2 linked regions of the Latilactobacillus sakei subsp. sakei DSM 20017 = JCM 1157 genome follow. The protein of the gene in region 2 binds, or shares a complex with, the protein of the main gene of each other region. Links are inferred from orthologs where the notes say so. Each region holds a gene or a part of one and is shown on either strand. Other genes may lie near its edges. The genes, in order: rpsG and tig.

What was found.
Region 1: the proteins of tig (region 2) and rpsG are in contact, whole or in part, in a crystal structure (PDB 3GTY), measured with the Thermotoga maritima proteins. The link is inferred for Latilactobacillus sakei subsp. sakei DSM 20017 = JCM 1157 from one-to-one orthologs. Residues at the interface, in WP_004081061.1 of Thermotoga maritima: Glu122, Val124, Val129, Leu130, Tyr133, Glu188, Gly259, Ile262, Tyr263, Glu266, Ser270, Glu273, Gln274, Glu277, Arg308, Gln311, Ile312, Ser315, Tyr316, Glu325, Arg329, Arg336, Leu363, Phe366, Trp367, Arg373, Leu377, Arg381, Leu384, Glu387; in WP_004081843.1 of Thermotoga maritima: Lys34, Lys52, Lys55, Glu59, Arg62, Gln63, Glu66, Asn67, Lys69, Val71, Arg95, Ala109, Lys110, Lys111, Gly112, Arg113, Pro114, Glu117, Glu121, Ile124, Ala125, Tyr127, Asn128, Asn129, Thr130, Gly131, Lys135, Asp139, Arg142, Met143.

What each region holds. Positions count from the first base shown.
Region 1 is NZ_AP017929.1:699,139-703,893, reverse strand. Bases 1,128-3,928 are described here. They hold rpsG (30S ribosomal protein S7), read right to left. Parts: upstream 2,863-3,928; coding sequence 2,392-2,862; downstream 1,128-2,391. Other genes in these bases: LEUCM_RS03450 (prepilin peptidase), read left to right, coding at 3,646-3,928; rpsL (30S ribosomal protein S12), read right to left, coding at 2,952-3,365; fusA (elongation factor G), read right to left, coding at 1,128-2,296. Outside these bases: more of fusA, read right to left, coding at 209-1,127; more of LEUCM_RS03450, read left to right, coding at 3,929-4,335; LEUCM_RS03445 (isochorismatase family protein), read right to left, coding at 4,339-4,755.
Region 2 is NZ_AP017929.1:1,366,061-1,383,613, reverse strand. Bases 14,625-17,553 are described here. They hold tig (trigger factor), read right to left. Parts: upstream 16,773-17,553; coding sequence 15,477-16,772; downstream 14,625-15,476. Other genes in these bases: tuf (elongation factor Tu), read right to left, coding at 16,983-17,553; clpX (ATP-dependent Clp protease ATP-binding subunit ClpX), read right to left, coding at 14,625-15,267. In the rest of the region: pfkB (1-phosphofructokinase), read left to right, coding at 1-725; LEUCM_RS06935 (PTS fructose transporter subunit IIABC), read left to right, coding at 750-2,684; LEUCM_RS06930 (AAA family ATPase), read right to left, coding at 2,744-5,269; LEUCM_RS06925 (MarR family winged helix-turn-helix transcriptional regulator), read right to left, coding at 5,272-5,742; LEUCM_RS06920 (YitT family protein), read right to left, coding at 5,844-6,683; LEUCM_RS06915 (SDR family oxidoreductase), read right to left, coding at 6,814-7,842; LEUCM_RS06910 (TetR/AcrR family transcriptional regulator), read left to right, coding at 7,955-8,524; excinuclease ABC subunit UvrC, read right to left, coding at 8,568-10,346; LEUCM_RS06900 (amino acid ABC transporter ATP-binding protein), read right to left, coding at 10,426-11,157; LEUCM_RS06895 (ABC transporter substrate-binding protein/permease), read right to left, coding at 11,150-12,613; LEUCM_RS09915 (SPJ_0845 family protein), read left to right, coding at 12,748-12,900; LEUCM_RS06890 (nucleoside triphosphate pyrophosphohydrolase family protein), read right to left, coding at 12,975-13,268; yihA (ribosome biogenesis GTP-binding protein YihA/YsxC), read right to left, coding at 13,268-13,867; more of clpX, read right to left, coding at 14,014-14,624. UniProt on the Bacillus subtilis protein: Involved in protein export. Acts as a chaperone by maintaining the newly synthesized protein in an open conformation. Functions as a peptidyl-prolyl cis-trans isomerase.

The sequences.
Region 1 (4,755 bases), 670 kb from region 2 along the record:
AAATCAGATGATTCTTGGGAGGAATTTATCTGATATATAAAGAATAACAATTAGTTGTGAACAAAATGTGAACATTCAATTATGAAACTGTAAAAGAATGACATCGCTCACAACTAAAAAACCGAGTTGCCTTTGACAGCAACCCGGTCACAAAAAACGATATTAAGCAATTAATGCGGTCAAACGACCGTTCTGACGAACGATTCGCTTATTGGCCACCGTTCTTCTTAATGATTTCTTCTTGGATGCTCTTAGGAACAGCTGAGTAGTGGTCAAATACCATTGTAAATGTCCCACGACCTTGTGTAGCTGAACGTAATGTTGTAGCATAACCAAACATTTCTGACAATGGAACCATTGCATTAACGATTTGGGCATTACCACGTGCTTCCATACCTTCAACAGCACCACGACGAGCAGTTACTTGTCCCATGATATCGCCAAGATATTCTTCAGGAGCAATAACTTCAACCTTCATGATAGGTTCAAGGATTTCAGCGCCAGCTTGTTTAGCAGCGTTCTTCAATGCCATTGATGCAGCGATCTTAAATGCTGATTCATTAGAATCGACATCATGATAACTACCATCATATAACTTAGCTTTAACGTCAATCAATGGGTAACCAGCTAAGACACCGTTTGCCATTGATTCTTTCAAGCCTTGTTCAACTGATGGGATGTATTCACGAGGAACAACACCACCGACGATAGCGTCTTCGAATTCGAAGCCTTTACCTTCTTCATTAGGTGTAAATTCAACCCAAACGTCACCATATTGACCTTTACCACCGGATTGACGAACGAATTTACCTTGTGCAGATGCTTGTTTTGTGAATGTTTCACGGTAAGCAACTTGAGGTTCACCAATTTTGGCAACCACTTTAAATTCACGTCTCATACGATCAACCATGATATCCAAATGCAATTCACCCATACCAGAAATAAGCGTTTCGCCTGTTTCATTGTTGGTTTCAGCCTTGAATGTAGGATCTTCTTCAGCAAGTTTTTGTAAAGCAAGATCTAACTTATCACGATCTTCTTTTGATTCAGGTTCAACAGAAACTTGGATAACTGGGTCAGGGAATTCCATTGATTCCAAGATTAATGGATGATCAACGTCAGTCAATGAATCACCAGTTGTTGTATTCTTCAAACCGATTGCAGCAGCGATATCCCCAGAGAATACTTCAGGAATTTCGTTACGGTGATTTGAATGCATTTGTAATAAACGACCAACACGTTCACGTTTGTCTTTAGTTGCATTCAAGATGTATGAACCAGATTGTAATGTACCAGTATAAACACGGAAGAATGTTAAACGACCAACGAATGGGTCAGTAGCAATCTTAAATGCTAAACCAGCAAATGGTTTGTCATCGCCAGCCATCAATTCAACTTCTGAATCGTCTTCTGGGTTTTTAGCGTTGTAAGGACGTACGTCTAATGGTGATGGTAGGTAATCTACAACACCATCCATTAACATTTGAACACCCTTGTTTTTGAAAGCTGAACCAGCGAAAACTGGGAAGAATTTCAAATCGATAGTTGCTTGACGGATAGCAGCTTTCAATTCTTCTTTAGAAATTTCTTCGCCTTCTAAGTATTTGTCCATAATGTCGTCATTAACATCAGCAACAGCTTCAACTAATTCGGCACGACGTTTTGTAGCTTGTTCTAGGTAGTCAGCAGGTACGTCAACTGTATCCCACTTAGCGCCTAATTCATCTTCGTCATAGATATCAGCTTGCATTTCGATCAAATCAATAACGCCTTGGAATTCATCTTCAGCGCCAATTGGCATTTGAACGGCATGTGCGTTAGCTTGTAGGCGATCTTCCAATGTTGTCATTGAATAATCAAAGTTAGCGCCAAGTTTGTCCATCTTATTAACGAAAACAATACGAGGTACACCATAAGTAGTAGCTTGACGCCAAACATTTTCAGTTTGAGGTTCAACCCCTGATTGAGCATCTAAGACAGTGATAGCACCATCTAAAACACGCAATGAACGTTCAACTTCGATTGTGAAATCAACGTGACCTGGTGTATCAATGATATTTACTCGATTACCTTTCCATTCAGCAGTTGTAGCAGCTGATGTGATTGTAATCCCACGTTCTTGTTCTTGTTCCATCCAATCCATTTGTGAAGCACCTTCATGTGTTTCACCAATCTTATGGATTTTACCAGTATAGTACAAGATACGTTCTGTAGTAGTTGTTTTACCAGCATCAATATGTGCCATGATACCAATATTACGCGTTTTGTCTAACGGAAATTCACGTTTGTTTGCCATAAGTGAATGTTACTCCTCTCGAATATTAACCTAAAGACAACAAGAGGCCATTATATGATTTTTTAAAAAACATACAATAGCCAACCTTGATAATCTTACCAGCGATAATGTGCAAATGCGCGGTTGGCATCAGCCATTTTATGTGTATCTTCACGTTTCTTAACAGCAGCACCAGTGTTGTTGGCAGCATCCATGATTTCACGTGCAAGACGTTGATCCATAGTATGTTCCCCACGTAGGCGAGCGTAGCTTACTAACCAGCGTAAACCTAAAGTTGTACGACGTTCTGGACGAACTTCAATTGGCACTTGGTAGTTAGAACCACCGATACGGCGAGCTTTAACTTCAAGTACTGGCATGATGTTGTTCATAGCTTCTTCGAACACTTCTAATGGTTCATTACCAGTTTCTTCTTTAATAATATCAAATGCGTCATATAAGATTGTTGACGCTGTACCACGTTTACCATCAATCATTAAGCGGTTGATTAAGCGTGAAACCAATTTAGAATTGTACATTGGATCAGGTAAAACGTCACGTTTTGCAACATAGCCTTTTCTTGGCATCCTGATAACCTCCTCAAGATATTTAAGTCCTTGAAGTAACACACAGTGTCATTTAAACTTCAATCGACTTTTTCAAATTTTTTTGTGTGTTATTTTTTAGGTCTCTTAGTACCATATTTAGAACGGCTTTGCATACGACCGTCAACGCCGGCTGTATCTAAAGCACCACGAATAACGTGATAACGAACCCCAGGTAAATCCTTAACACGGCCCCCACGGATAAGAACAACACTATGTTCTTGTAGGTTATGACCAATACCAGGAATATAAGCTGTGACTTCGATTAAGTTAGATAAGCGCACACGAGCATACTTACGTAAAGCAGAGTTAGGCTTTTTAGGTGTCATAGTACCGACACGAGTAGCGACCCCACGTTTTTGTGGTGCTGGATTATCTGTAGCTTTTTTCTTCATACTATTGTAGCCAAAGTTTAATGCAGGTGCATCAGACTTTGAAGTTCTTGATTTACGACCCTTACGTACCAATTGGTTAATTGTTGGCATTTGAAGGTTCCTCCTTCCTTGATCTGAAAGTTATTTTTAAGTTTTAAGTCCACACATCCAGGTGGTTCTTTTTTTGTGATAAAAAAATGGCAACCTAGATTGCGCGAATTGTGATGCATTTTTAGACGTCAGTCAGCATGTCTGTTATCCAGAAAACCTCCGTAAAAAGCACATCTATAAGAATAGCATGCAAAAAATCGAAAGTCAACTCGATTTCGGCTACTTTTCTGAAAAAAGCAACGTCCTTTTACCGTAGTTTAAGAGTAAGGAGGATTCACTTATGTTACTTTATTTAATCATCTTTTATAGCGGTGCTTGTTGCGCCTCATTTCTAACCGTTTGCGCCTGGCGCTTACCCATCGAAAAGTCCATTATCACACCACGTTCGCACTGCGATTGCTGTCAGCAACCACTGGCTTGGCATGATTTATTACCACTATTCAGCTACCTATACTTACATGGCCACTGCCGCACTTGTCATGCTCAGATTAAGCCCACTTTTTTATTCAGCGAACTAATTGGTGGTCTATTGGCCTGCTTCATTTTTAGCGAATCCCTTTCTTGGGACCTCGCTTATTTACTCGTGATTCTCTTTTATATCAGTCTCGTTGACCTCTTCTACTATATTCTCTATCCAATCCCCTTATTCGCATCACTGGTGCCCCTCTTTTATTTGTATTGGCCACAGAATCATTGGCTAGGAGCCATCGTCTTTTGCTGCGGGCTGTTGCTCACCACTTACTGGGCGTCTGGTTTTGGCTTTGGTGATGTCGAGTTACTCACTATCCTGACGCTCTGGGTGGGTCTTGAATCCGTTTTACGAATTCTCTTGGCGGCCTGTCTAATCTGTATTCTATTTCAAGGCATCAAAAAAATCTGGCCATCGCCTAAACAAGCGACGCGCCAGATTCCGTTTATCCCCTATATATCGATGGGTGTGGTGATACTACTCCTACAAACACCACAATAATGATTATTTCTTTTTCAAAAACGATGCCGTAGACATCACTTGCCCCATTCTCGGGAAAATATATTGCAAGCTGTGTTGGTGTTCAATCGCCGTGCTGGCGGTCATTGCATCTTCAATGAAGATTTGGTGATAGTTATGTTCAAACGCATCACGCGCCGTTGATTCCACGCCAATATTGGTGGAAATCCCACATAAGACGATGGTTTCAATCCCTCTTCTGCGTAATTGAAGGTCTAAGTCGGTGCCATAGAAGGCTCCCCATTGGCGTTTTGTAATTTGATGCGCATTTTTGTAGTTCGCAATTTCTGCTAATAAACGTGTGTTCAGTAGCGGTGATGGTTGGCGATAGTCAGGTGTCCGTTCACCTAAATTAGGCGTTAGTTGATCTTGGCCGTCTGTGACGCCAACATTTACGAGGAC
Region 2 (17,553 bases):
AATTCATCCAAAACAAACTCAATAATGCGTCTATTGACTGTCGCTTCACAGAAGTTGAAGAAGATACACGGATTAACGTCAAGTTAAAAGATAGCGTTGAAGAAACTGAAATCAACGGCCAAGGCCCTCACGTTTCAGCTGGTGCTGTTGATAACTTGAAGCAACAATTGGCTAAATTAGAAGCAGGCGATATCGTCTTTATGTCAGGCAGTTTGCCACCTAACTTACCTGCTAGCTTCTATAAAGACTTGATTCCAATGATTCAAGCGCACAATGCTGAATTCGTAATTGATACAACTGGTCAAGCCTTATTAGATACTTTAGCTGAAAAGCCATTGGTGATTAAACCCAACCACCATGAACTAGCCGAATTATTCGACACGCAATTTGCTAACCAAGGTGAAATCATCGCTGCCGGACGCAAATTATTAGACAAAGGTGCACAACACGTATTGGTCTCAATGGCCGGTGATGGCGCCCTCTTAATTACACCAGACCACGCTTATCTCGGTGGCACCCCTAAAGGGACTGTGATTAATTCCGTTGGTGCTGGTGATTCAATGATTGCCGGCTTTGTCGGGACATTCGCGCAACATCACGATGCACTAGCTGCTTTCAAAACAAGTCTTGCTTGTGGCAGTGCCACAGCCTTTTCAGAAGATTTAGCGACTAGCGCTAAGATTAACGAACTCTTACCACAAATTGAAATCACACAAGTTGATTAATTTTAAACACAAAGGAGATTTATTATGAACATCCAAGATTTACTCTTAAAAGATGCGATGATCATGGATTTACAAGCAACGACTAAAGAAGCCGCTGTTGATGAAATGGTTGCCCGCTACAAAGATATCGGTGTTATCACAGATGATGCCCTCTATCGTAAAGATATTTTGGCTCGTGAAGCCCAATCATCAACTGGGATTGGCGAAGGCATTGCGATGCCCCATGCCAAAGATAGTGCTGTTCAACGCGCAACTGTTTTATTCGCTAAGAGTCAAAATGGTGTTGAATATGACGCATTAGACGGCCAACCCGTTTACTTGTTCTTCATGATTGCTGCTCCAGAAGGCGCTAACGATACGCATTTACAAGCCCTAGCTGGTCTTTCATCACTTTTAATCAACCCACAATTAGTGGCTGATTTGAAACTAGCCCAAACACCTGAAGATGTTCAAGAACTCTTTGCTAAGGCCCAAGCAGCCAAAGATGCTGAAGACGCTAAGGAAGAAGCAGAAGAAGCTGCTAAAGCACAAGCCGCTGCTGCAACACCTGCTGATGAACAAAAACCATTTATCGTTGCTGTTACAGCTTGCCCAACTGGGATTGCTCACACTTACATGGCCGAAGCTGCTTTGAAAGAAACAGCTGCTAAAATGGGCATCGATATCAAAGTTGAAACAAATGGTTCTGAAGGGGTTAAACACCAATTAACAGCCGATGATATCAGCCGTGCAACAGGTGTCATCATCGCTGCTGATAAGAAAGTCGATATGCCTCGTTTCAACGGCAAACATCTCTTGAACCGCCCTGTTATCGACGGTATCAAAAAACCTGCCGAATTGATCCAAAAAACATTGGATGAAGAAGGTTCAATCTTCCATGCAACAGAATCACAAGCAAGCGAAGAAGCTTCAGCTGATAAGAAAACACTTTGGAGCCGTATCTACCAAGATTTAATGAATGGTGTTTCAAATATGTTACCATTCGTTGTCGGTGGTGGGATTTTAATGGCCATCTCATTCCTATTGGAACAAACAGTTGGCGCTCATTCAACAACCTTTATTTTCTTAAACTCATTAGGTAATAATGCTTTTAACTTCTTAATTCCAGTTCTTGCTGCTTACATCGCGATTTCAATCGGTGACCGCCCCGCTTTAATGCCTGGGTTTGTCGGCGGGTATATGGCCAGTCAAGCAACAGCTAGTGTGATTTCTTCTGATAGTCCTGCCGGTTTCCTTGGTGGTTTAGCTGCTGGGTTCATCGCTGGTTGGGTCATCGTTGGTTTGAAGAAAGCCTTCAAGAACTTACCACAAACATTAGATGGTTTAAAACCAATCCTGATTTTCCCTGTTCTTGGTCTATTGATTGTTGGCTTTATCATGTTCTTTATGGTCAACCCAGTCTTCGCTCAAATTAATCTCTGGTTAAGCACATTCTTAACGCACTTAGGGGCTGGCAATGCCTTATTGCTTGGTGCGATTTTAGGCGGTATGATGTCCGTTGATATGGGTGGTCCTTTCAATAAGGCTGCTTATACCTTCGCAATCGGTGTTTTCACAACCACTAAAGATGGCTCATTAATGGCCGCTGTTATGGCTGGTGGGATGGTACCACCATTGGCAATCGCCGTTGCTGCAACAATCTTCAAAAATAAATTTACAGGTAGTGAACGGAAACAAGCCTTTGCTAACTACGTCTTAGGGATTTCATTCATTACTGAAGGTGCTATTCCATTTGCTGCAACAGATCCATTGCACGTTATCGTTTCAAGTGTCATCGGCTCAGCAATCGGTGGTGGTTTAACCCAATTATGGCAAATCACTGTTCCGGCACCACATGGTGGGATTTTCGTAGCCCCACTTGCTAACCACGGTTTACTCTTTGTCCTTGCTGTATTAATCGGGACATTCGTCAGTGCCTTAATCTTAGGCCTCTGGCGTCCAGTTGCTAAAGAAGCTTAATTTAAAAAAGTCGCAGTCAAATGACTGCGACTTTTTATTTGCCATTAAAACTAGCGCTTTTAATGGCTATTTAGTTGAAACTTTTTAAAATGCGCCCGAAGATAACTTAACGTTAAGCTTTCAGTCTGTGAAGCGACCAATTCAGATGGCGTCCCACTAGCCATCACTTGACCACCTTGGCTACCGCCTTTTGGGCCTAAATCAATTAAATAATCAGCATTCGTCATCAAATCAAGGTCGTGGGTAATCATAATCACCGTTGCGCCTTTGGCTTTTAATTGATTAATAACGCCCATCAAGGTTTCCACATCCCGTGGATGCAAGCCAACAGATGGTTCATCGAAGACGAATAACGTCCCGGCTCGTTTTTTATTCAAATGCGTCACTAGCTTTAGCCGTTGCGCTTCGCCACCTGAAAGACTCGGTGTACTTTCACCAAGGTGCAAATACCCTAAGCCGATCTCTTTGAGAATCTTAAGTTCTTTCAAGATATTGGGCACATCCGCAAAAACGGGTATTGCTTCTTCTACTGATAAGGCCAATAAATCCACGATACTGTAACTATGCCACTTAATTACCTCAATTGCCGGCTTATATCGTTTGCCCTGACATTCCGGACAAACTTCTTCCATATCTGGTAAGTATTGAATATCCAAAATAATACTGCCCAGACCGCCACAATTGGGGCAGGCGCCTTCTTTATTGTTATACGAAAAATGGGCAATCCCATAATTGTGGGCTTGTGATTCCGGTAGCCCAGCAAATAATTTCCGAAGATTCGTCATGATGTTAGTATAAGTGGCTAAAGTCGAACGCGTGTTTTTACCAACTGGTTTGGCATCAATGCTAACTACCGCTGTTAAATCCGTCGTTAACTGTGTCACCTGTTTGGGAAGTTGCTCACGCTTATGGTGGGCTTCAATCGCCGGTACCAAACTATCCAAGATTAAACTTGTCTTACCAGCCCCCGAGAAGCCAGAAACTGCCGTAATTTGATTATCTGGTATTTCAATCGTCACATCACGCAGATTAAAATACTGGCCAACCGCCATTGTCGTTCGAACACCTGAAGCTTGCGTTGCTACTTTGGGATACAAAATATTGGCCCGACCGGCGATGTATGGTCCAATTAATGATTGTGGGTCTTGCACTAAATCGGCCGGCTTGCCTTGTGCAATCACCTGACCGCCATTGCGACCCGCTGCCGGGCCAATTTCAATCACCCAGTCGGCTTGGCTAATGATGTTGACTTCATGATCAACGACCACTAATGAATTGCCTTGCGCCACTAACTGTCTGAAAATATGAATTAAACCTTCAACATTATCCGGATGCAACCCAATTGATGGTTCATCCAAGACATACAAAACACCGGTTGTTGCCGTTCTTAAGGTCCGCGCTAATTGTATTCGTTGGAGTTCGCCAGTCGATAATGTATTGCCATTCCGCGACAACGTTAAATAGTCGAGTCCTAATGACAATAATGGCTGCAACGTTTCTAATAAGTTCTTAAACAAAATGGTTGCCATTTGTTGCATCTCGTCTGGTAAATCGGCTTTAGTAGCCGTTACCCAAGTGTCTAATGCCCCTAGCGTCATATCAGAAACTGCCGCAATATTTTGCCCGCCAACGGTTTGCGTTAGTAGTTCGGGATTGAGCCGTGTCCCGTGACATGTTGGACAAGTTGAAAAATGAAAAAAAGAATTGACCTTGGCCATCGCACGATCACTTTTGACCGATTTCAAAGATTCATAAACGGCGTCGTAGGCATTTTCATAGAGTGTATTTTCCGTACTAAAGACGCGACCGGTTGATGTGTGAAAATCGACCGCGTATTTATTCCGCTTACCATGCAAGACGATTTCTTTTTCCTTGGCCGTCAAATCTTTATAAGGGACATCAATTCGAACCCCGATATGTGCCGCGACCGTTGGCATAAAGTTCCGACCTGGTAAACGCCAAGAAGCGATTGCTCCGTCTTCAATACTAAGATTTTCATCCGCAATGATTTTGCGATCATCTAGCGTTTGAACTTGTCCAGTCCCATGACATTCTGGACAGGCACCTGCTGAATTAAAAGCGAAATCCTCAGCCGATTTAGCCATAAATTGCACCTGGCATGTTGGACAGGTAATAACGCCCATTTTATCGCCAGCTAAATCCATCGCTTGCGCAATCTTTAAACTAGGTTGAATCTCATGCCCGTTTGGACAACGCGTCGTGCCTAAGCGTGAAAAAATTAACCGCACACCATTAAAAATTTCACTCATCGACCCCACTGTCGACCGTTCTGATGGGACACTGGGGCGTTGTCGTAATGCAATTGCCGATGGAATATGCCGGACTTCTTGCACTTGCGAGCGTTTATTCTGCGTGATACGCCGCCGTGTGTAAGTCGAGAGCGCTTCTAAGTAACGCCGTGAGCCTTCCGCGTATAAAATGCCCATCGCCAATGAACTTTTACCCGATCCTGAGGGCCCCGAAATCGCGACAAATTGGTTCAAAGGAATATCGACATTAATATTTTTTAAGTTATTGACGTTACCGCCCCGCACTTCAATCTGCGTTGGTTGTTTAACTGCCATGATTAACCTTCTTCTTTTTTAGATTGACGGTTAAAAGTCGCCGCTTCTGCTTCTAAATTTGCTAAAATCCGTTCCAAATAACCATCAACGGCTGTTACTTCCGCATCGGAAAAGCCTTTATAAAAAACGGCACTCAATCGTTGACTAACATCATCCCCGACACTTTGTTGCGCCGCACCAAGCGGTGTTAAATCAAAAACACGCTTACGCTTGTCAACTGGCGATTGTTCGCTAATCAATAATTGCTGTTTTTCAAGCCGATGAAGCATTAGCGACAAACTACTATTAGCCAAACCAGTAACTTGTGCCAATTCCGTCGCCGTTTGCGGATGGCGGTCCCACAACGCCGACAATATTTTACCTTGTTCCGCATTATAGCGCGCCCGCTGATCCGCCAATAGATAGCGATTAAATAGCCGCGTATTCAACAACCGAATCTTCAAGGTTAAATAACCGCCTCTTTTAGTTTTCATCCTAATAACCCCTTATTTGTTTTGATATCAACATTATTTATATATTACTATATAAAACTAATTTTAGCGACTAAAAAACATCATGGGTACCCACGATGCTTCTATAGTAACTGTTTTAATTGTTCCGCTTGCACACTACGGACTTCTTCTACAACCACCAACGCTTTGACATCGATTTGTGAGACAACCGGTACCAAAGTGGCGAGTTGTTTCGCCGTACAAATGGCATATAACATCGGCCGCTCATTTTGGCTGTAATAACCTTGAGCCTTGATAATTGTAATGCCTTGTTGAAACTGCGTCGACAACGTTTCAGCAATCGTTTCGTATTGATCTGAAATAATTGTTACCGCACGTTTAGCCCCAAATTTAGCCAATAGTTTATTCAAAACCACTGCTGATAAATAGAGTTCAATAATCGTTAAGAGCATATTTTGAAAACCGATAATCAAGCCCGACGGAATGGCGACAATTAAATCGAAAAAGAGCATCGCAGAGCCATTCGGGATTCCTAAATAGCGGTTAACGATCTTCGCCAGAATCGTGCTACCGGCAATTGTCCCTTGGCAATGAATAATAATTGCCATTGCAATCCCCATCAAGACGCCACCAATCACCGTTGGAATTAAGGTTTGCGTTGTATGATAGCCGATAAAATGCGGTAGCTTTAAAAAGAGCGAAATCCAGATTACCGCCCAAACAGAATACCAAATCGTTTGACGCTCAAGGTATCTAAAGCCAATCACCACTAATATGCCGTTTAAGATTAGATTCGTAAAGGCCGGCGGAATCGCAAGTGCATAATACCCAATCGCGGTGAGTCCGGTCACGCCGCCCTCACCGATTTGATGGGGAATCAAGAAATCGTTAATGGCGATGGCATAAATAAAGGCCCCAATGATAATGCCCAGTCCGTTTTTTAAAATTGTTTTTTTCTGCATTTGTGTCACTTCCCGTTCCAAATTAACATAAGCGTATCATACATCGGGGGCTGGATAAAAGGGGCATTTTAGATTAACTTGAAACCGCCAAAAAACGCCACAGGGATTGCCCAGTGACGTTCACCAATCTTTATTTAATAATACCTAAATCGATCATCGATTGACCGGTTGCAATAATCGAATCTGCTGCCGATCTTGGTTGCCAACCTAAAAGCTTTTTAGCTTTTTCATTACTTGTATCGGCGTATTTACCCACTAAAGTCGCTAACATTCGTAAATCCGGTTTGAAAGTCGCTGCTAGCTTAATAACACTATTGGGAATTGTCTTTTGCGGTAATCGACTTGCATATTGTGGGAAAGCACCGCGTAAGACATCGGCCACTTCTAACATAGATAATGTTTCACCAGTGGTTGCTAAGAAGCGTTCGCCATCTGCTTGTGGCGCAGTCATCGCTAATAGGTGTAAACTCGCAACATCACGGACATCGACGTACCCTGATTTTACTTGTGGCACAGCCTTAACTTGGCCATTTAACAGTTGTTCAACTTGCACGTTTGAATGCGAATAAACGGATGATAAAACAGGGCCCATCACACCAACTGGGTTGACAGCTGCTAGTGATAAGCCTTGCCCTTCAGTTTTAATGAAGTTCCAGGCCGCCTGTTCAGCTAACGTTTTCGATTTTTGATAAGGATGAATATTTTTAGCACTTAAATCTGACCAGTCGGCTTCAGTGTAAGGCGTTTGTTGATTAGGATGCCCCGCACAGATTGCCCCGTAAGCAGAGGTTAACACGACGCGCTTAACATTCGCATCGCGAGCGGCTTTTAAAACCATTAAGACACCATTCACTGCCGGATTAATCATTTCAGATTCATCCTTGAAATTTAATTTAGGCGTTGGTGAGGCCACATGCATGACGTAACTGACCCCAACCATCGCAGCCGGCCATTGCTCTGGATGTTGCAAGTCGGCTTCCACGAACGATAAATCTTCAATATTGGTAATCCCGTTTGCTTGCATGCTAGTGACAATCCGTTGACTCTTAGCCATTGAACGCACCGTTGTCCGAACGGCGTAGCCCTGTTCTAATAATTGTAAAATAATATGTGATGCAATAAAACCACTACCACCAGTTACTAATACTAATTCTTTCATCTTCAATTCCTCGCTTTCGTTACACTTGTAACATCTATGGCTTTATATTAAAATAAAAGACGTTCACAAACAAGCGATTCATCAGCATCTGTGACAGAAAGGCGGAATTGTTATGGCAGCAACTAACCATGCCCAAGCAATCAAACAAGATTCCCAAGAATACCTCACTACCGCATTATTACAACTCCTAGAGGCCCATCAATTTGAAGATATTACGGTCACCCAAGTCGTGAAACGTGCCGGTGTCAGTCGAATGGCTTTTTACCGCAACTTTGATTCACTCGAACAGGTCTTAATCGATTATTTTACACCCATTATCGAAACACACTTCAAGGCCGTCTTACAGCAACAATCCGCGGAACTTAAGTTAGCGGCCCTCTCGACATTTTTTATCGAATTAGAAGCGACTCTGAAACTGGCGGCCAAACGCGGTTTCGAACCGATCGTCCGCGACGTCTTCACGGACAATATTCAGCAATTTTATCAAACAATTGACCCCTGGCGGTCACTGGATGCGATTCGGCAAAAATATTACGTGCAATTCATGGCGGTTGGTGTCTACCAAATTTGGCGTGATTGGTTACTGGGCGGACAAAAAGAATCCTTATCATTTATTCATCAACTATTAGCAAATTTACAACATCATATGGACCTGGCTGTTAGCCAACCATTAGCGGATTAAAAAACGTTAGGCTAGACAATAATTTGTCTAGCCTAACGTTTTTTTATAGTGACAATTTAATGGTTTGCGCAACTGTCTTCGAGATTCCGAGTGCTTCAAGTTCTTCAACAGACGCATCTTTAATATGCTTCATCGAGCCAAAATTCTTCAAGAGTTTCGTCCGCGTTTTCGGACCAACCCCCTTGATATCATCTAACTTAGAACTCAACGAATTCTTACCACGCAACTGACGATGAAAACTAATCGCAAAGCGATGGACTTCATCTTGAATTCGCGTCAATAAGTAAAAGCCCTGACTCTTAGGATCAAGCTGAATCGTTTGATCGGCTTCACCAAATAATAACGAAGCTGTTTTATGGTGATTATCCTTAACCATCCCCGCAACTGGAATTGTGAGCCCTAATTCGTTTTCTAAGACGTCTTTGGCGGCATTGAGTTCAACTACCCCACCATCCATTAAAATTAAGTCAGGCAGCGCTTTGCCCTCTTTTAACAAGCGTGAATAACGGCGATAGATCACCTCGCGCGTATTGGCATCTTCGTTGGCGCCGGCGCGCTCTGCCGTCTGGGTTAATTTATACTTCCGATAAAGCTTCTTCTCAGCGCGGCCATCAACAAATGTGACCATCGCCGACACCGGATCGGTCCCTTGAATATGCGAATGATCGAATGCTTCGATAACATGACCATGGGGTAAGCCGAGTGCATCCATAATTTCATCTTGCGCACCAACCGTCTTGCGATTATCGAGTTCCAATAAGCGGAACTTTTCTTCTAATACCAGACGGCTATTTTTTTGCGCCATTTCCATCAAGGCTTTTTTCTCTCCCCGTTGTGGCGTTCGAATCGGTACTTGCAAAATATCGGATAAGACTTGTTTTTCGATGCCATCTGGCACGAGAATTTCTCGTGGTAACACATTATTCTTACGGTTATACCATTGGAGAATAAAGGTCGCCAATTCTTCTTCCGGCGTATTCACACATGGAAAGAGGCGTTTTTCCCGCCGAATTAAACGTGCTTGGCGAATAAAGAAGATTTGAATCGACAACCAGCCTTTATCCATGTAAAAGGCAAATAAATCACGCGGTGTATGATCGTTAGAAATAATCTTTTGTTTTTCAACGGTTGCTTCAATATAGCGTAATTGATCACGCAACTCAGCGGCCCGCTCAAATTGCATCTCCTGGGCGGCCGTCGCCATTTTCTCTGTTAAATCCTTCTTAACATTGTCAACTTGCCCGTTTAAAAAGCGTTTAATTTTCTTAATCTGTTCGGTATAGGCTGCTTCTGGTACTTCCTGGAAACAAGCACCCAAGCACTGCCCCATATGATAGTACAAACAAGGGCGGCCTTGATGGCCCTGACAGCGCCGTAAGGGGTAAACACGTTGCAAGAAGCGTAAAGTCTCCTGAGCCGCATAAACGTCCGGATACGGGCCAAAATAATAGCCACCATCTTTTTTGACATCGCCAGTAATCAATAAGCGCGGATCACGTTCATTGGTGATCTTGATGTACGGATAGCCCGTCCCCCGTTTTAACTTGATATTAAAGTAGGGTTGGTGCTTTTGGATTAACGTAATTTCCAACAAAAAGGCCTCTTTATTTGTCGATGTAATGATTGTTTCAAAATCGACAATTTCAGAGACCAATTTGGCCGTCTTACCTTCGTGGCTACTCTTAAAATATGAGCGGACCCGGTTCTTAAGATTCTTGGCCTTCCCCACGTAGATAATCTGTGCGTTAATATCTTTCATCAAATAACAGCCTGGTAAGGCTGGTAATAAGGCTAATTTATGTTCGATATGTTCACTTGCCAAAAACACCACTCCTTTAATCCAAAACAAGTGTTCGTTCCTATATTTTACGTGTTTTTGGCTAAAATGCAACTATCGACAATTATTGCGCTAAAATTTTGGCTAGGAATTGTTGGGTCCGTTCTTCTTGCGGATGTTCGAAAAGTTGCGTTGGTGTCCCTTTTTCAACGATTTGGCTATCTGCCATGAACCAAACTTCATCAGCTACTTCCCGTGCAAAGCCCATTTCATGGGTAACAACCACCATTGTCATGCCTTCTTGTGCCAAATCTTGCATCACCTTCAACACTTCACCCACCATTTCTGGATCGAGCGCTGAGGTTGGTTCATCAAATAATAAGACATCTGGTGACATCGCAAGTGCTCTAGCAATAGCAATCCGTTGCTTTTGACCACCTGACAGTTGGTCACTATAAGCATCGGCCTTATCGGCTAATCCAACCCGTTCTAACAACTGTTGTGCTTTTTTTGTTGCTTCTTCTTTTGATTGACGTTTGACCTTTTGTGGTGCGAGTCTTAGGTTATCTAAAACCGTTAAGTTGGGGAACAGATTGAAGTTTTGGAAAACCATCCCCATCTTAGTCCGCATTTGGTCCAATTGTTTTTCAGAGAGACTCATCAAGTCGGTCCCTTCAAAAAGAATTTGACCACTCGTTGGTTCTTCTAACCGGTTCAAACACCGTAATAAGGTACTCTTCCCACCACCTGAAGGGCCGATGACAACGATCACTTGACCCGCTTCAACATCACCACTAACCCCGTTCAAAACAAGGTTATCGTCATATTTTTTAACTAATTGATTAATTTTAAGCATGTTGCATCTTCCTTTCAATATGGTTGAGTAGTTTCGAAAGACTAAAGGTTAAGATAAAGTAGATGACCATTGCGACAAAGATTGGTGCAACCCCTTTGTAGGTTGCTGATTGAACCACTTTTAATTGGTAAATCAAATCCGTCACACCGATAATTGAAACGATTGAACTTTCCTTGATTAATGAGATAAATTCGTTGCCTAAGGCTGGCCAGATGTTCTTCAAAGCTTGTGGTAAGATGATATACCGCATTGTATCGTGTTGTGAGAGCCCCAAACTTCTTGAAGCTTCCGTTTGACCAGCGTCAATCGCGTTGATCCCTGAACGAATAATTTCTGCGACGTACGCAGCACTGTTAAGCGAAACGGCAATCACGCCAGCGAATAAAGCTGGAATATTAACCCATAACCCAATCCCGAAGTAGACAAACATGATTTGAATCATCAATGGTGTGCCCCGGACGAATTCGATATACATCACGGCTAGGCTGTGGAATAGTTTATTCTTAGAAAGTCTTGCAAAGGCGAGTACAACCCCAATGAAGATCCCGATAATGATTGAAATAATTGTAATGAATAAGGTATAACCAATCCCTTTAGCGAAATAAGACCAGTAGTGCCACATACTTGTATTGTGCGTGTTCGTTTTCATCAAACTACCCGCACTCTTTAAATATTGCGGAATTAATTTTTGTTGCTTAATTTGAGCGATACTCTTATTAGCGGCAGCGACTAAAGTTGGTGAGTTCTTTGGAAATGCAATCGCTGAACCTTGCATATCTGCCCCTAAGTTAAATTTACCGTCGATTTGAACTAATTCAGGATCATTGCTGGCATAAGCAGTTGCCACTGGTTCTTCGGCCACAATCCCGTCAATTTTATGACTCTTAAGTGCTAATACTAAATCGGGTACTTTTGTTAAACCTGTAATCTGTGCATTTTTAATTTGTTTTTTAGCTAATGTTTGTTGGAGACTCCCAGTTTGGACCCCAACCTTCTTACCGATAAAACTATTTTTTGATTTATAAATCTTGGCGTCGGCCTTATTGACGAGGATCGATTGACCACCTAAGTAATAGACATCCGAGAAATCGACACTCTTAGTCCGTTCATCAGTTGGTGACATCGCTGAAATTACCATATCGACCTTGCCAGTTTCTAGACCAACTAACAACGCGTCAAAATCCATTGACTTGATCACTAACTTAACGTGTAAATCGTCAGCAACCTTTTGTGCAACGTCAATATCCATCCCAACGGTTTTATTTTTGCCGTTTTTATTCACTAAAAATTCATACGGTGCATAATCTGGGCTTGTCCCCAACACTAATGTCTTCTTAGCTTGAACGCGACTAACCGTCTGCCCCGCGGCTGATACAGCTTGGTTATTCCCCACTAATAGCGCTACCAGCAAGGCTAATGGTAGTAAAATGAATGCTAAACTTTTTTTGATAGTCATTTGATCCCCTCCTATGATGTTTTTCATAATACACTACTATAAATATTTATGCAATATTTATTTATAAATTAAGAATAATTGGCGAACTGATTTTTATCTGGTATGATAGACTCACATCAGAAAAGAGGGATATTATGGGCTTAAAAGTAACACGTCAAACAGATTTAACTAGTTTATTCGACAAATTTGCATCAATTCCCGGCGATCGGGAAAAAATGGCAGCTGAAGTTGAAGAAACGGCTGAAAAATTAAAAGAAACGGAATCAAAGACAACTAAAAAAGAATAATCAAAAAGAGGTGCGGACAAAATTACTTTGTCCGCACCTCTTTTTTAATACCTGACTCATAGCCCACGCTTTAATTATTCTGCGTGTCGTTCTGGATAACGTTCTTTAAGCTTTTCAATATTTTCTTGTGCTACTTTTTCAAAGTCGACGTTATTCCATTCAGCAATCTGTGATAGATACCAGAGTACATCACCAATCTTCTTGGTAAGTACCTGTTCATCTAGTTGGTGGCCTTGGAATGTATATTTTTTGACAATATCCACGACTTCGCCACTTTCGCTAGCTAAACCTAATGCCAAGTTCGTTAAAACTTGTTCATTACCATATAGCGTTCTGTTCGCTAATTTTTGGTATTCATTAAATTCCATTAACGACGACCTCCAATATCACATTGTTGTTCGATCCATTCCCAGACAGTATCCTTACCAGCACCAGTCAACGCACTGAAGCAGACAAACTTATCAACTGGGTTAAAATCAAGTGCCTCTTTAATGATCTTTTCTTGGCGATTCCATTTCCCAGTTGAGATTTTATCCATCTTAGTAGCAACCACTAAAACTGGAATATCGTAATACTTAGCGAAGACATACATTGCGATATCGTCATCAGTTGGTTCATGACGACCATCGATCAATGAAATTAAGCCGCGTAAATTATCCCGATTAGTGAGATAAGCCTCGATAATTTGCCCGAATTTTTCCCGTTGTTTCTTAGAAACCTTCGCATAGCCATAACCAGGCACATCGACGAAATAAAGTTCATTTTCAACACGGTAGAAATTTAGGGTTTGCGTCTTCCCTGGCTTACTAGATGTCCGTGCGTAACTCTTACGATTAATTAACTTATTAATCAAAGAAGATTTACCGACATTTGAGCGGCCAGATAACGCGATTTCAGGTAATTGGTCAGTGGGGTACTGCGAAGCAGCTACCGCACTCATCACCATTTCAACTTCATGTACTTCCATAATAACCTCCGATTATTTCCTTCGAATGCTAGTTTAGCATAAATAAATAATTATTGCGCCGTTGACTTATTTTCAAATCCATGTTTACGGCACCCTTATGTAAAAAAAGTTGCCGGGTCGATTACGCCCCGACAACTTCATAGTCATTATGACGCTTCTTGACCATCAGCTAAGAAAAGTTGTGGTTTAGCAGTGCCATCAACGGCTTCTTTTGTCACTAAGACTTTGACAACGTCTTCGCGACTTGGTACATCAAACATCATATCCATCATGACTTCTTCGATGATTGAACGGAGGCCACGCGCACCGGTATTACGTTCAATTGCAAGGTGAGCAATCGCATGTAATGCTTCTGGCGTGAATTCTAGTTCAACATCGTCTAAAGCCATCAATTTACTATATTGTTTAACTAAGGCGTTCTTAGGTTCCGTTAAGATCCGAACTAAGTCGTCTTCAGTTAATTTTTCAAGTGCAGCCGTGATTGGAATCCGACCAATGAATTCAGGGATAATCCCAAATTGCATTAAATCTTCCGTCACGATTTGTTGCATCAAGCTTTGATTTTCATCAACCGCTTGGCCAGCTTTGCTACCAAAACCAATCGTCTTTTCACCTAATCGGTTTTTAACGATTGTTTCGATGCCATCGAAGGCCCCACCAATAATGAATAAAATATTAGTTGTGTCGATTTGAATCAATTCTTGTTGTGGGTGCTTACGTCCGCCCTGAGGTGGCACGCTAGCAATTGTCCCTTCAAGAATCTTCAAGAGTGCTTGTTGCACCCCTTCACCAGAAACATCACGGGTAATTGAGACGTTTTCGCTCTTCTTGGCAATCTTATCAATTTCATCGATATAAATAATACCCCGTTCAGCGCGATCAACATCAAAATCAGCGTTTTGCAAGAGCTTCAAGAGAATATTCTCAACATCTTCACCAACATAACCGGCTTCCGTCAACGTCGTGGCATCCGCAATCGCAAATGGGACGTTAAGGATCCGTGCTAAGGTTTGGGCTAAGAATGTCTTACCTGAGCCAGTAGGCCCGATTAAAGCGATATTACTCTTTTGAAGTTCAGTATCACCTTTTTCGGCAACTGTCATTTGGTTAACACGTTTGTAATGGTTATAAACGGCAACTGAGAGCGCCTTTTTAGCTTCTGTTTGACCAATGACATAATCATTTAAAATTGCAAGAATTTCGCGTGGTTTTGGTACTTCTAATAAGTCATTAACAGCTTCATCTTTAAATTCTTCATCGATAATTTCTTTACAGAGATCGATACATTCATTACAGATATAAACACCAGGGCCGGCCACAATCTTCTTTACTTGATCTTGTGATTTACCACAAAACGAACAAGTAACAGGGCCATTCGTTGTTTCTGTATCATCTAACATACTGGGATTCTCCCCTTCCTATACATCTATCATAGCAGATTTCTAATATTAGTCATCTCAGACCGCTTAGAAATGTAATTAAGACTATATCACATCACTGCGCTAGATGAAAGCAATCCGTTTTTGACGCCATATAACGCAAAAGCGGGTTCAAAGTAGTCACCTTGAACCCGCTTTTAGAACCGATTAAAGCTCATCTAACTATCTAATTATTTAGCGTCTTTAACTTCAACAGCTGAATCAGCAATCACTTCGATAGCTTTCTTAACACCGATATCATGTTTTAACATGTCATCTGATAAGACGCTGCGAACAGCTGATTCTTCCATGTTGTATTGTTCTGCTAAACTCTTAAGTTCTGCAGCAACTTCTTCGTCAGTTGCTTCGATCTTTTCAGCTTCAACAACAGCTTCTAAGACAAGGCTTGTCTTAACGCGTTTGTCAGCATCACCGGCGAATTGTTTCTTCAAATCATCTTCTGTTGTACCAGTGATTTGATAGTACATTTCTGGGTTGATACCTTGTTGTTGCATGTTACCTAAGTATTGTTGTAATTGACTGTTGATTTCTTCGTCAATCATTGCTTGAGGTAATTCAGGAATTGTTGCATTTTCTGTTGCTTTAGCAACGGCTGTATCTTGGATAGCAGCGTCAGCAGCATCATTCTTTTGTTGTTTTAATTCTTCACGAATTTTTTCTTTTAATTCGTCTAATGAATCAACGTCTTCGTCGATATCCTTAGCAAATTCGTCGTCAAGTTCTGGTAATTCCTTACCCTTAACTTCGTGAATCTTAACCTTAAAGATTGCTTCTTTACCAGCTAATTCTTCTGCTTGGTAATCTTTAGGGAATGTTACTGTAACGTCAACATCTTCTTCAGCTTTGTGACCAACTAATTGATCTTCAAAACCAGGAATGAATGAGTTTGAACCTAATTCTAATGAGTAGTTATCTGCTTGGCCACCATCAAAAGGTACACCATCAACAGAACCAGCATAATCAATAACGACTGTGTCGCCATTTTCTGCTGCTGCATCTTCTTTAAGTACTAATTCAGCTTGACGTTCGCGACGTGTTTCAAGTTCTTGTTCTACGTCTTTAATTGTAATACGACGGCTTTGTTTTGGTACTTCTAAGCCTTTGTAATCGCCTAATTTAACTTCTGGTTTAACAGTGACCTGAGCAGTAAGGACCCAAGCTTCACCTTTTTCCATTTTTTCAACATTAATTTGTGGTTGATCAACTGGATCAATCCCTGCTTCTGCAACAGCTGCTTCATATGCTTCTGGTAATACAGCATTTAAGGCATCTTCGTAAAGTGCTTCTTCACCGTACATCTTGTTAAAGATTTGGCGAGGCATCTTTCCTTTACGGAAACCAGGTGTGTTGATGTTTTTACGTACACGTTTGAACGCTACGTCTAAACCTTCACTAATTTTATCTAAATCAATTTCAAAGGTAAGTTCACCATCATTGGCGCCCTTTTTTTCCCATTTTGCTGACATAATTTCCCTCCGACAGTTATATTCACAATCTATCAATTGCATACTTAATCAGCATAAACTATTTGACCTAAATTGTAAATATTTATTGGCCTAAAAAACCGATAAAATCCGTTTTTTTAGCGATTAAAGCGCATTATTGATTGAATGCTATGTATAAAAAAACTCGCAGTTTTTACACTACGAGTTTTTTCAATTCAACTAAGTTGAATATTAGTCAATAATTTCACTTACGACACCGGCACCAACAGTACGGCCACCTTCACGAACAGTAAACTTAAGACCCTTTTCAATAGCAACTGGTGAGATTAATTCAACAGTAAATGTTACGTTATCACCAGGCATAACCATTTCTACACCTTCTGGTAATTCGATAACACCTGTAACATCAGTTGTATGGAAGAAGAATTGTGGACGATAGTTTGAGAAGAATGGTGTATGACGACCACCTTCATCCTTGCTCAAGATATAAACTTCACCCTTGAAGTTTTTGTGAGTTTGGATTGAACCAGGTTTAGCTAAAACTTGGCCACGTTCGATGCTTTCGCGATCGATACCACGTAATAAAGCACCAATGTTATCGCCAGCTTGACCTTGATCCAATGTCTTACGGAACATTTCCAAACCAGTAACAGTTGTCTTAGCAATTTCTTCCTTAAGACCAACGATTTCAACTTCGTCACCGACAGTAACTTGGCCACGATCGATACGACCTGAAGCAACAGTACCACGACCAGTGATCGTAAATACGTCTTCAACAGGCATCAAGAATGGTTTGTCTGTG